DNA from 2 places in the Cytobacillus sp. FSL K6-0265 genome. Region 2 is predicted to be linked to the other one. Evidence: a T-box and tRNA genes for the amino acid it is inferred to sense, from the RefSeq annotation. Region 2 holds a T-box; the other holds one or more tRNA genes.
The links. A T-box is a leader RNA that pairs with one kind of tRNA and senses whether it is charged. The one in region 2 lies ahead of proS (proline--tRNA ligase), so its partner is inferred to be a tRNA-Pro.
Positions count from the first base shown of each region.

Region 1: it has a tRNA-Pro gene. The T-box ahead of proS (proline--tRNA ligase) is inferred to sense a tRNA for this amino acid. The anticodon was not compared.

Region 1 covers NZ_JBBOPE010000001.1:487,552-494,220, forward strand. Annotated here, with positions in the region: gene MHH73_RS02570 (Tex family protein) at 1-1,117, shown strand, start outside; gene cmpA (cortex morphogenetic protein CmpA) at 1,190-1,309, opposite strand; gene MHH73_RS02580 (SprT family protein) at 1,426-1,881, shown strand; tRNA gene MHH73_RS02585 (tRNA-Asn) at 1,972-2,046, shown strand; tRNA gene MHH73_RS02590 (tRNA-Ser) at 2,051-2,141, shown strand; tRNA gene MHH73_RS02595 (tRNA-Glu) at 2,181-2,252, shown strand; tRNA gene MHH73_RS02600 (tRNA-Asp) at 2,268-2,344, shown strand; tRNA gene MHH73_RS02605 (tRNA-Gln) at 2,358-2,432, shown strand; tRNA gene MHH73_RS02610 (tRNA-Lys) at 2,440-2,512, shown strand; tRNA gene MHH73_RS02615 (tRNA-Leu) at 2,528-2,611, shown strand; tRNA gene MHH73_RS02620 (tRNA-Arg) at 2,680-2,756, shown strand; tRNA gene MHH73_RS02625 (tRNA-Pro) at 2,766-2,839, shown strand; tRNA gene MHH73_RS02630 (tRNA-Gly) at 2,868-2,941, shown strand; rRNA gene MHH73_RS02635 (16S ribosomal RNA) at 3,059-4,607, shown strand; rRNA gene MHH73_RS02640 (23S ribosomal RNA) at 4,825-6,669, shown strand, end outside.
Region 2 covers NZ_JBBOPE010000001.1:3,604,998-3,611,666, reverse strand. Annotated here, with positions in the region: gene MHH73_RS18275 (hypothetical protein) at 1-60, shown strand, start outside; gene MHH73_RS18270 (alanine/glycine:cation symporter family protein) at 138-1,523, opposite strand; gene MHH73_RS18265 (PucR family transcriptional regulator) at 1,825-3,084, shown strand; gene ald (alanine dehydrogenase) at 3,260-4,390, shown strand; T-box leader at 4,653-4,864, shown strand; gene proS (proline--tRNA ligase) at 4,920-6,350, shown strand; gene MHH73_RS18250 (sigma-70 family RNA polymerase sigma factor) at 6,431-6,669, shown strand, end outside.

The DNA of each region.
Region 1 (6,669 bases), 3.1 Mb from region 2:
CTACCCTCATCCGCCTGTATCTAAATTAGGTGCAGCCAAAGACAAAGTCCTTTCCATGCTCAAAGCATATGAAGTGAAGATGGTGGCCATAGGTAATGGAACGGCATCAAGAGAGACAGAGCAGTTTATTGCTGACTTGCTGAAAGAATTGAATGGAGATATCTATTATTTAATCGTAAATGAAGCGGGGGCTAGTGTCTATTCCGCATCTGATATTGCACGTGAAGAATTTCCTGACTTTCAAGTCGAGGAAAGAAGCGCTGTTTCAATTGGAAGAAGACTACAAGATCCACTTGCCGAATTAGTAAAAATTGATCCTAAATCAGTAGGTGTCGGTCAATACCAACATGATGTCTCACAAAAAAGGTTAACGGAATCATTAGATTTTGTTGTCGAGACTGCTGTAAACCAAGTTGGAGTCAATGTAAATACAGCTTCTCCTTCATTGTTACAACACGTAGCAGGTTTATCGAAGGCTGTTGCAACGAATATTGTTAAGAAAAGAGAAGAAGAAGGCAAATTTACTAATCGTAAACAATTGAAGAAGATTCCTCGCTTAGGCGCGAAAACGTACGAGCAAGCCATTGGGTTCTTACGAATTGTTGATGGGGAGGAAGCATTAGACAGAACCTCCATTCACCCTGAAACCTATGGGGAAGTAAGTAAGTTGCTTAAGATGTTAAAGATGACTTCGAACGATTTAGGGTCTGCAAAATTAATCGAAGCGTTAAGTCAGCTATCCATAAAAGAAACAGCAGAAGCATTAAATATTGGTGAATTAACACTCAAGGATATAATTGATGCATTAATGAAACCTGGTCGAGATCCTAGGGATGAACTACCTGCTCCCCTATTAAAGAAAGAAGTATTAAAGTTAGATGATTTGAAGGAAGGAATGGAACTTCAAGGAACCGTTCGAAATGTTGTTGATTTCGGCGCTTTTGTTGATATTGGTGTTAAGCAAGATGGTCTAGTACACATCTCGAAGCTAAGTAATCGATTTGTGAAACATCCGTTAGATGTCGTATCTGTTGGTGATGTTGTTACTGTATGGGTTGATTCGGTTGACCAACAAAAAGGCAGAGTGGCATTAACCATGCTGCAACAAGGCAAATAAATACGTATAAAAAGCCGTTTTGTTCAACGGCTTTTTATGTGATTAATTGTGGGAGTTTTGAGAAGGCGTTTCCTACGTACCAGAACAATGCTTTTTTCTATAAAAGTACCAGCATTGATTCAATAATTTAATTTGATAACGGTCCTTCTCTAAGAAAGCACGTTTCATTTGGTTCTGTAACCAAACCGGCATGGGAATAGCCTCCTTTCTCTCACTTTCCACAGTCCTTTATGCTATGCTAATGTATATCAATTGTATGCGCTGATAGGTTGTCACGTGCTAATTTTATCCTTGCTAGGAGTGAAGAAATGAGTGATAAGGAATTACAAAGGTTAGTTGAAGAAGTATCTTTAAGGTGGTTCAATCAGCCTTTTCGTCATATAGCGAAATTTAATAGTAGATTAAGAACAACCGGTGGACGATATATGTTGACTGATCATCGTATTGAAATTAATCCGACATATTATCAGCATTTAGGAATGGAAGAATTAGTTGGTATTATTAAACATGAACTATGTCATTACCATCTTCATCTGGCTGGTAGAGGTTATCAACATCGAGATAGTGATTTTCGGAGGCTAATGGCTAAAGTGGGTGCACCGCGGCATTGTTCGTCTTTACCACAGAAAGTTTCTTACATTATGTATAAATGTGATCAATGTAATCAAGTCTATAGAAGGAAACGCCGAATCAACACAAACAAGTATAGATGTGGACAATGTATGGGCAAATTAGTGCTAATATCTGCTGATAAAAATAATTAAAATTCATGCTTGACTTTTTACATGGTGGTAATTATAATTTAAAGAGTCGATAAGGAAGTCCTTGTTGACTACATATTCTTTTTAACATATTCCGCAGTAGCTCAGTGGTAGAGCATTCGGCTGTTAACCGAACGGTCGTAGGTTCGAATCCTACCTGCGGAGCCATTTTGGAGAAGTACTCAAGTGGCTGAAGAGGCGCCCCTGCTAAGGGTGTAGGTCGGGCAACTGGCGCGAGGGTTCAAATCCCTCCTTCTCCGCCATTTATATATACATATTTGTTTTTTTTATTTTTATGTTATGGCCCCTTGGTCAAGCGGTTAAGACACCGCCCTTTCACGGCGGTAACACGGGTTCGAATCCCGTAGGGGTCATCTTTTCAAAGGTTAGGTCCGGTAGTTCAGTTGGTTAGAATGCCTGCCTGTCACGCAGGAGGTCGCGGGTTCGAGTCCCGTCCGGACCGCCATATTTTAGATAAATGGGCTATAGCCAAGCGGTAAGGCAACGGATTTTGATTCCGTCATTCGCAGGTTCGATCCCTGCTAGCCCAGCCATTTTTATGAGCCATTAGCTCAGTTGGTAGAGCATCTGACTTTTAATCAGAGGGTCGAAGGTTCGAGTCCTTCATGGCTCATCTTTAACAATTTATGCGGTCGTGGCGGAATGGCAGACGCGCTAGGTTGAGGGCCTAGTGGGTGAATAACCCGTGGAGGTTCAAGTCCTCTCGGCCGCATCGAAAAAGTTTTAAAAAATAGTTGACGCATTAAAATTAGTATGATATTATAATAGAGTTGCTTCAAGGCGCCCGTAGCTCAATTGGATAGAGCGTTTGACTACGGATCAAAAGGTTAGGGGTTCGACTCCTCTCGGGCGCGCCATTATAGATACGGGAAGTAGCTCAGCTTGGTAGAGCACTTGGTTTGGGACCAAGGGGTCGCAGGTTCGAATCCTGTCTTCCCGATTATGTGAAACCAACAAAACAAATTAATGCGGGTGTAGTTTAGTGGTAAAACCTCAGCCTTCCAAGCTGATGATGAGGGTTCGATTCCCTTCACCCGCTCCATTACCGAAAAGATTGTTCTTTGAAAACTGAACGAACACAAAACGTCAAGCGTAATTCTAAAAAAGCTGATTTATCAGCAACAAAGCACCATAGGTGCAAACGAGCTAATCAAACACTTTATTGGAGAGTTTGATCCTGGCTCAGGACGAACGCTGGCGGCGTGCCTAATACATGCAAGTCGAGCGAATCAGAGGGAGCTTGCTCCCAATGATTAGCGGCGGACGGGTGAGTAACACGTGGGCAACCTGCCTGTAAGACTGGGATAACTCCGGGAAACCGGGGCTAATACCGGATAATATCTATTTATACATATAATTAGATTGAAAGATGGTTCTGCTATCACTTACAGATGGGCCCGCGGCGCATTAGCTAGTTGGTGAGGTAACGGCTCACCAAGGCGACGATGCGTAGCCGACCTGAGAGGGTGATCGGCCACACTGGGACTGAGACACGGCCCAGACTCCTACGGGAGGCAGCAGTAGGGAATCTTCCGCAATGGACGAAAGTCTGACGGAGCAACGCCGCGTGAGTGATGAAGGTTTTCGGATCGTAAAACTCTGTTGTTAGGGAAGAACAAGTATCGGAGTAACTGCCGGTACCTTGACGGTACCTAACCAGAAAGCCACGGCTAACTACGTGCCAGCAGCCGCGGTAATACGTAGGTGGCAAGCGTTGTCCGGAATTATTGGGCGTAAAGCGCGCGCAGGCGGTTCCTTAAGTCTGATGTGAAAGCCCACGGCTCAACCGTGGAGGGTCATTGGAAACTGGGGAACTTGAGTGCAGAAGAGGAAAGTGGAATTCCAAGTGTAGCGGTGAAATGCGTAGAGATTTGGAGGAACACCAGTGGCGAAGGCGACTTTCTGGTCTGTAACTGACGCTGAGGCGCGAAAGCGTGGGGAGCAAACAGGATTAGATACCCTGGTAGTCCACGCCGTAAACGATGAGTGCTAAGTGTTAGAGGGTTTCCGCCCTTTAGTGCTGCAGCAAACGCATTAAGCACTCCGCCTGGGGAGTACGACCGCAAGGTTGAAACTCAAAGGAATTGACGGGGGCCCGCACAAGCGGTGGAGCATGTGGTTTAATTCGAAGCAACGCGAAGAACCTTACCAGGTCTTGACATCCTCTGACAATCCTAGAGATAGGACTTTCCCCTTCGGGGGACAGAGTGACAGGTGGTGCATGGTTGTCGTCAGCTCGTGTCGTGAGATGTTGGGTTAAGTCCCGCAACGAGCGCAACCCTTGATCTTAGTTGCCAGCATTCAGTTGGGCACTCTAAGGTGACTGCCGGTGACAAACCGGAGGAAGGTGGGGATGACGTCAAATCATCATGCCCCTTATGACCTGGGCTACACACGTGCTACAATGGATGGTACAAAGGGCTGCAAGACCGCGAGGTTTAGCCAATCCCATAAAACCATTCTCAGTTCGGATTGTAGGCTGCAACTCGCCTACATGAAGCCGGAATCGCTAGTAATCGCGGATCAGCATGCCGCGGTGAATACGTTCCCGGGCCTTGTACACACCGCCCGTCACACCACGAGAGTTTGTAACACCCGAAGTCGGTGGGGTAACCTTTTGGAGCCAGCCGCCTAAGGTGGGACAGATGATTGGGGTGAAGTCGTAACAAGGTAGCCGTATCGGAAGGTGCGGCTGGATCACCTCCTTTCTAAGGAATATACGGAATTGACTTGATGTTAGACTGTTCGTTCAGTTTTGAGAGTATAATCTCTCAATTCAATCGTTCTTTGAAAACTAGATAATGTAATGAAGAAGATTACCGAGTAATCGCCACCTTAGTTATTTTCTCTCTATATAATAGAGTAGAGATACTAAACTTTTTTAATAAACACAACCGTGAGGGAAGCGAAAGCAACCCAAACATAGGTTAAGTTAATAAGGGCGCACGGTGAATGCCTTGGCACTAGGAGCCGATGAAGGACGGGACTAACACCGATATGCTTCGGGGAGCTGTAAGTAAGCTTTGATCCGGAGATTTCCGAATGGGGAAACCCCCTATCCGTTATGGGATAGGATCCATACCTGAATACATAGGGTATGGAAGGCAGACCCGGGGAACTGAAACATCTAAGTACCCGGAGGAAGAGAAAGCAAACGCGATTCCCTGAGTAGCGGCGAGCGAAACGGGATTAGCCCAAACCAAGAGGCTTGCCTCTTGGGGTTGTAGGACATTCTATACGGAGTTACAAAGGAACGAGATAGACGAAGAGGTCTGGAAAGGCCCGCCATAGGAGGTAAAAGCCCTGTAGTCGAAACTTCGTTCCCTCCAGAGTGGATCCTGAGTACGGCGGGACACGAGAAATCCCGTCGGAAGCAGGGAGGACCATCTCCCAAGGCTAAATACTCCCTAGTGACCGATAGTGAACCAGTACCGTGAGGGAAAGGTGAAAAGCACCCCGGAAGGGGAGTGAAAGAGATCCTGAAACCGTGTGCCTACAAGTAGTTAGAGCCCGTTAATGGGTGATAGCGTGCCTTTTGTAGAATGAACCGGCGAGTTACGATTACATGCGAGGTTAAGTTGGACAGACGGAGCCGTAGCGAAAGCGAGTCTGAATAGGGCGAATATAGTATGTGGTCGTAGACCCGAAACCAGGTGATCTACCCATGTCCAGGGTGAAGTCCAGGTAACACTGGATGGAGGCCCGAACCCACGTACGTTGAAAAGTGCGGGGATGAGGTGTGGGTAGCGGAGAAATTCCAATCGAACTTGGAGATAGCTGGTTCTCTCCGAAATAGCTTTAGGGCTAGCCTCATGCGTAAGAATCTTGGAGGTAGAGCACTGTTTGGACTAGGGGCCCTCATCGGGTTACCGAATTCAGACAAACTCCGAATGCCAAAGATTTATCCATGGGAGTCAGACTGCGAGTGATAAGATCCGTAGTCAAGAGGGAAACAGCCCAGACCACCAGCTAAGGTCCCAAAGTATACGTTAAGTGGAAAAGGATGTGGAGTTGCTTAGACAACCAGGATGTTGGCTTAGAAGCAGCCACCATTTAAAGAGTGCGTAATAGCTCACTGGTCGAGTGACTCCGCGCCGAAAATGTACCGGGGCTAAACGTATCACCGAAGCTGTGGATTGAACATCGTAGATGTTCAGTGGTAGGAGAGCGTTCTAAGGGCGTTGAAGCTAGACCGTAAGGACTGGTGGAGCGCTTAGAAGTGAGAATGCCGGTATGAGTAGCGAAAGATGGGTGAGAATCCCATCCACCGAATGCCTAAGGTTTCCTGAGGAAGGCTCGTCCGCTCAGGGTTAGTCGGGACCTAAGCCGAGGCTGAAAAGCGTAGGCGATGGACAACAGGTTGATATTCCTGTACCACCGTATTCTGTTTGAGTGATGGGGGGACGCAGGAGGATAGGGTAAGCGCACTATTGGATGTGCGTCTAAGCAGTTAGAGGGACCATGAGGCAAATCCCATGGTCACATACCTTGAGCTGTGATAGCGAGGGAAATTTAGTACCGAAGTTCTTGATTCCACACTGCCAAGAAAAGCCTCTAGCGAGGAATAAGGTGCCCGTACCGCAAACCGACACAGGTAGGCGAGGAGAGAATCCTAAGGTGAGCGAGAGAACTCTCGTTAAGGAACTCGGCAAAATGACCCCGTAACTTCGGGAGAAGGGGTGCTCATTAGGGTGTTAAAGCCTTGATGAGCCGCAGTGAATAGGCCCAGGCGACTGTTTAGCAAAAACACAGGTCTCTGCGAAGCCGCAA
Region 2 (6,669 bases):
GAATTCTTATTTCATTACAAAATCTTTAAAAACATAAAGAAGAAGAATGCTTTTTATTAAATGAACAAGTAAATGATAAAAAAAGCCCCCAAATTATCACATTTGTGAGGCTCCTATTTCTTATGTCATTAAGACAGTTATTTTGTTTTATAATGTTTAGTAAAGAATTCGTCTGTTTCTTGTACAACGACTTTCCTCAATAGAAGAAGACCAACTAAGTTCGGAATCATCATTAATGCGTTAGCCATATCTGCAAATGCCCAAACGGTAGCTAAGTTAACCATTGCACCAGCCGCACAAGCAATAATATAAATCGCACGGTAGCCAGCAATTCCTTTTGTACCAGCTATATATTCAAAGCATTTCTCGCCGTATACATACCAGCCGACAATTGTTGTAAATCCGAAAAAAATAACAGAGAAAGCGACGATATATTCTCCTGCTGTTCCTAATACTGAGGCAAATGCTGCACTCGTTAATGCCCCACCATCGAGATTAGGGTCATGGGTTACGCCAGAAAGTAATCCGCCTGTATAATCCCAAAAACCAGTAATGATTAATACAAGTCCAGTCATCGTACACACGATGATGGTAACAATGAAAGTCCCTGTCATGGCAACAAGTGCTTGCTTCACAGGATGGTCTGTTTTAGCATTACCTGCGATTAAAGCAGCAGTACCTAAACCAGCTTCATTAGAAAAGATACCCTTTGACACACCATTTTTAATTGCCTCTGATACGACAACCCCTACAAAACCACCGGTTGCTGCAATCGGATTAAAAGCATAATGGAAAATTAACTGAAATGACGGAATAATCATTTCATAATTGACCGCAATGATGATTAAAGCGCCACCAATATAAAGAAACGCCATAATGGGTACAAAGAAGCCAGCGACCGTACTAATTCTTTGAAGGCCTCCAAAAATAATAAGCGAAGCAAAGACAGCTAAAACGATGCCAGTAACAATACTGTTGATACCAAAAGATTCACTAGCTACTTGAGCAATCGTATTAGATTGCACACTATTTCCTATACCTAAAGCGGCAAAAGCACCAAAAATGGCAAAGGCAACGGCTAACCATTTATACTTAGATCCTAGACCTCTCTCAATATAGTACATGGGTCCACTGGAATATTCACCATTGGCATTCTTTACGCGATATTTCATTGCTAGTAAGGCTTCCGCGTATTTAGTAGCCATTCCGAAAAGCCCTACAACCCACATCCAAAAAATGGCGCCTGGTCCACCTAAGGTGATAGCTGTGGCGACACCAGCTATGTTTCCGTTACCTATCGTTGCGGCCAGTGCAGTCATTAATGCTTTGAAATTACTTACATCACCTTCATCATTTGTATTCTTAGCGTTCCCTTCCTTTGTAAATGCTAATTTAAAAGCATAAAAGAGTTTCGTAAATGTACGACCTTTAAGCATGATCGTTAGGAGTAGGCCCGTCCCAAATAGTAAGATTAAACTGGGTGTTCCCCACAAAAAGGAATTAATTTTTTCAAGTATGTTCATAATGTCCACAGATGAATCTTCCTCTCTTTAATTGTGTATCATGCTAAATATGTATCAAGAATTTTTTGGAATGTAATCGCTTTCCTAAATGGATAAACCAAAACTACTTTAATCTTGGTAAAATTCTTGAAGAGCACGGAAAATTGTAAGAATACTTATTATTGTAAAATTATACAAGGATAACTTCAATCAATTTTAAAAAAGTTTAACTATTTATAATAATTAGATAGTATAGATTGAGCTTTCGACAGCATGTAAAGGTTTAGATATAATAAAAAAAAGAGGCAGTTGGAGGTTTGAAATGGAGAGAGAAAAACAGTACGGTAAAGATCCATTTAAACGATCATTTGATAACTTAGAAACATTTGTGGATAAAATTAGAGATGTTCTTGAATGTCCTGTAACTATTGAAGATGCAAATCATCGGTTATTAGCATATAGTACGCATGATGATCAAACGGATCAGGCTAGGATTGCAACGATTATTAGCAGAAAAGTGCCCGAAAAGGTAATAAATAGTTTATGGAAGGCAGATGCTATTCCTCAATTATTAAGGAGCGCTGAACCATTAAAAATTCCAGAAATTAAAGAAATTGGGCTGGGTAATAGGGTAGCAATTTCTATCAGGCATCAAGAAGAAGTGCTTGGGTATATATGGGTGGTTGAACGAGATAAGTCCCTTACGGCCGAAGATATGTATTTATTAAAACTGGCTGCACAATCGGCAAGAATTGAATTGTTGAAGCTTTATCGTCAAAAAAAGAAAAGAGAAGAAAGCTATCAGGATTTTTTCTGGCAGTTATTAACTGGCAGATATCCCAAACATACAGAAGTAATAGAAAAGTTAGATGATTTTCATATCAAACCATCTCTCTATTCTGCTGTCATTATTTTTCGCTTTATAGACGATATAGACATGCAAACGGAACAAAGCATGATTTATCTCATTTCAACGAGCCAAAAAATCCATATGACGTTTTATGCAACGATGGGCAATGACTTTATCTTACTAGCATCTCCGCCATCTACACAGGCAAATGAAACAGATTTATCTGAGTTTATACAGTTTGTTATTAATCAAATGTATATAAGGTTTGATATTGATCATATCATCAGTGGTAGCAGCAGTTTGAAATTGACATATGACCATGTTGAAGATCGCTATTCAGAATGCTTAGAAGTACTTCGTTTAAAATCACAATATCCGCAAGAAATGCAAGAAATCTATACTTATCACCAATTGGGTGTTTTTAAATATTTGGATGCCATTCTTGAAATAAGAAGCCGTGATGCTTATGAACATCCTGTCATCCAACGTTTAATAGATTATGATCATGCTCATCGAACGGAGCTATTAATGTCTTTAGAAGCCTTTATTTTAAATGATAGCAATGTAAATGACGCTGCTAAAGTATTACATGTTCACGTTAATACATTAAATTATCGTTTGAAGAGAATTACAGAGCTCACTCATGTGAACTTTAAAAGTACACATGAGAAATTTTCCTTGTATTTAGAACTGCAAATCCGCAAATACATAGAAAAAAAGCGTCGTTTGTGAAATTACACAAACGACGCTTTTTCATTTTTCAAATATAAACAAAGTCATTTCAACATTCTATTATTATACTGACAATAGGGAAACATAAAATTGTCATTTATTATTTGACAATTTATTCTATGCAATTTATTCATACTTAAAAATTAATATCATAAATGGAAGGGGCCAAAAGGATATGATTATCGGCGTACCTAAAGAAATTAAAAACAACGAGAACCGTGTTGCAATGACACCAGCGGGGGTAGATGCATTAGTAAAAGCTGGGCATGAAGTACTTATTGAAACGACTGCAGGACTCGGAAGTGGATTTCAAGACCAAGATTACGAGCTAACAGGCGCGAAAATCGTAGGCACGGCAAAAGAAGCATGGGCAGCGGAGATGGTAATGAAGGTAAAAGAACCGCTACCAACTGAATATGACTATTTCCGTAAAGGCCTAGTGTTGTTTACTTATTTGCATTTAGCAGCAGAACCAGAATTGGCAGATGCGCTAGTGAAAAGTGGAGTAACGGCTATTGCATATGAAACAGTCGAGGTGAACCGTACACTTCCATTACTAACACCAATGAGTGAAGTTGCTGGTAGAATGGCTACACAAGTTGGAGCGCAATTCTTACAAAAAACAAACGGCGGCCAAGGAATATTACTTGCAGGTGTGCCAGGCGTATCTCGAGGAAAAGTGACGATTATTGGTGGGGGCGTTGTGGGCATTAATGCAGCGAAAATGGCTATCGGTCTTGGTGCAGATGTAACAATCATTGATTTAAGTCCTGAAAGACTCCGTCAACTTGATGATATTTTTGGTAATAGTATTCAAACATTAATGTCTAATCCATTTAATATTGCTGAATCTGTTAAGGAAGCTGACCTTGTAATTGGTGCTGTCCTTATTCCGGGAGCAAAAGCGCCAAAATTAGTAACAGAAGAAATGATTCAAACAATGAAACCTGGCGCAGTCGTGATTGATGTTGCGGTTGACCAAGGTGGTATTCTAGAAACGGTTGATCATGTAACTACACATGATGATCCAACTTATATTAAACATGGTGTTGTTCATTATGCCGTGGCAAATATGCCAGGTGCTGTACCTAGAACATCAACAATTGCTTTAACAAATGTAACGATTCCTTATGCATTACAAATAGCAACAAAAGGGGCACATCTAGCTGTTGAGCAAAACCCAGCATTGAAATTAGGGGTAAACGTAGTAAATGGGCATGTAACGTATGAAGCAGTTGCAAGGGACCTAGGTTATGACTATGTTCAAGTCGATGCAGCATTCACAAATGAAGGCATAACAAACTAATGATACAATCTCCTACCTCATAATTGGGGTAGGTTTTTTTATTTTGATTCCTTATTTATATGGATTTCATTCAAATTAAAATGGTTCTTGTCTCATTCTGTTAATAATCATCTTATTTTTGCATCCTCATTGTATACCCATTCGTCTCCTAATAAAAAATGTTCACTTAAGGTGGCTATAGAGAAGTAAAAAGCCATTAGACCAAGGATCTTTAACCAAAAGTTGACTTTTTCCATTAAACTCTATATAATCTTCAAAAAATAGATAATCGTTGATGAGGAATAGTAAGTTTTTATCATTATTTTCAGAGAAGGTATCCGTTTGTGCTGTGAGATATCTATTAGTGAAAAGCTGAACCTGCCCTCTGAGTACATATTCTCTAGAATATGCGGTTTACTTGTTGAACCGTTATCAATAAGAGTGCAAAGCTTTGCTTTGAAATAGGGTGGTACCACCAGTCATTGGGTCCCTATTTGAAAGCAGGGCTTTTTTTGTGTCTTTGAATAAAAAAATAAAATGAGGTGTTAATATGGGTAAGCAATTTGTGAAAGAGATAACGTCAATGAATGAAGATTTTCCACAATGGTATACAGATGTCGTAAAGAAAGCTGATTTAGTGGATTATTCGAGTGTTAGAGGTTCTATGATTATTCGTCCATATGGTTATGCCCTTTGGGAGAACATTAAGTCAGCACTTGATCAAATGATAAAAGAAACCGGGCATGAAAATGTTTATATGCCTCTATTTATTCCTGAGAGCCTTCTTCAAAAAGAGAAAGATCATATTGAAGGATTTGCCCCAGAAGTGGCTTGGGTAACTCATGGTGGGGAAGAGGAGCTTGCTGAGAGACTTTGCGTGCGTCCGACATCAGAAGTACTATTCGGTGAACATTATAGAAATATTATTCACTCTTATCGTGATTTACCAAAGCTTTATAATCAATGGTCCAATGTAGTTCGTTGGGAGAAAACAACAAGACCATTTTTACGAACGTTGGAGTTTTTATGGCAAGAAGGCCATACTTGTCATGCTACAGATGAAGAAGCGTTAGAAGAAACCGTAAAGATGCTTGATGTCTACGCAGATATATGTGAAAACTTTCTAGCTATTCCTGTTGTTAAAGGCAAAAAAACGGAGAAAGAAAAGTTTGCTGGTGCTAAATTAACTTATACAATTGAAAGCTTAATGCACGATGGTAAAGCATTACAATCAGGGACATCTCATCATTTAGGTGATGGCTTTGCGAGAGCATTTGGTATTCAGTTTACTGACAAAGATGGAAAAGAGCAGTATGTGCAGCAAACTTCCTGGGGCTTCACAACGAGAATTATCGGTGCGATGATTATGGTCCACGGTAATGACAGAGGATTAGTAATCCCGCCAAAGGCTGCCCCAAAGCAGGTGATGATTGTTCCTATTGCGCAACATAAGGAAGGCGTATTAGATTTCGCCTATGATTTAAAAGAAAAACTAAGTAAAGTGGCTCGCGTAGATATTGATGCTAGTGATAAAAAGCCAGGTTGGAAGTTTAATGAATATGAAATGAAGGGTGTACCAATTCGCTTAGAAGTAGGTCCTAAAGATATCGAAAAGGGTCAAGTCGTACTAGCTAGAAGAGATACAGGAGAGAAAATTTTTGCTCCATTAGAAAATCTAGAAGAAAAGATTGTTCAACTTTTAGAAGAAATTCAAACTTCCCTATATAATAAGGCAAAAGAACATCGCAACGATCATACGTATGAAGCATATACTTATGAGGAGTTTAAGCAGATATTTAATGAAAAACAAGGGTTTGTCAAAGCGATGTGGTGTGGCAATCAAGCGTGCGAAGAGAAAATAAAAGAAGATACAAGTGTTACTTCCCGTTGCATGCCATTTGATGAAGCGGCGATTGCCAAAGCATGTGTTTGTTGTAAAGAAGAAGCAAAGCATCTTGTCTATTGGGCAAAAGCTTATTAAGAAAAAATTTTATTGACCCATATCTTTTTTTCACTTACAGCCGTTTAAGTAATAGAAAGTGTGAAGGGGTGAAACAAACAATGCATAACGAGCAGATGGCAAGGCGGTCAGCAACGTTAGATATGATTGGGAAAAAGTATTACCAAGACTTAGTAAGCTATTGCACCTTTCTTTGCCAAAATGAGTGGGATGGTGAGGATGTCGCTCAAGAAACCATCTTAAAGGCAATGAAGTATAACGAGGCTAAAATAACACGAGCTTTGTTAAAGAAAATTGCTTATCATCAATGGATCGATGTCGTTAGAAAAAAGAAAAAAGA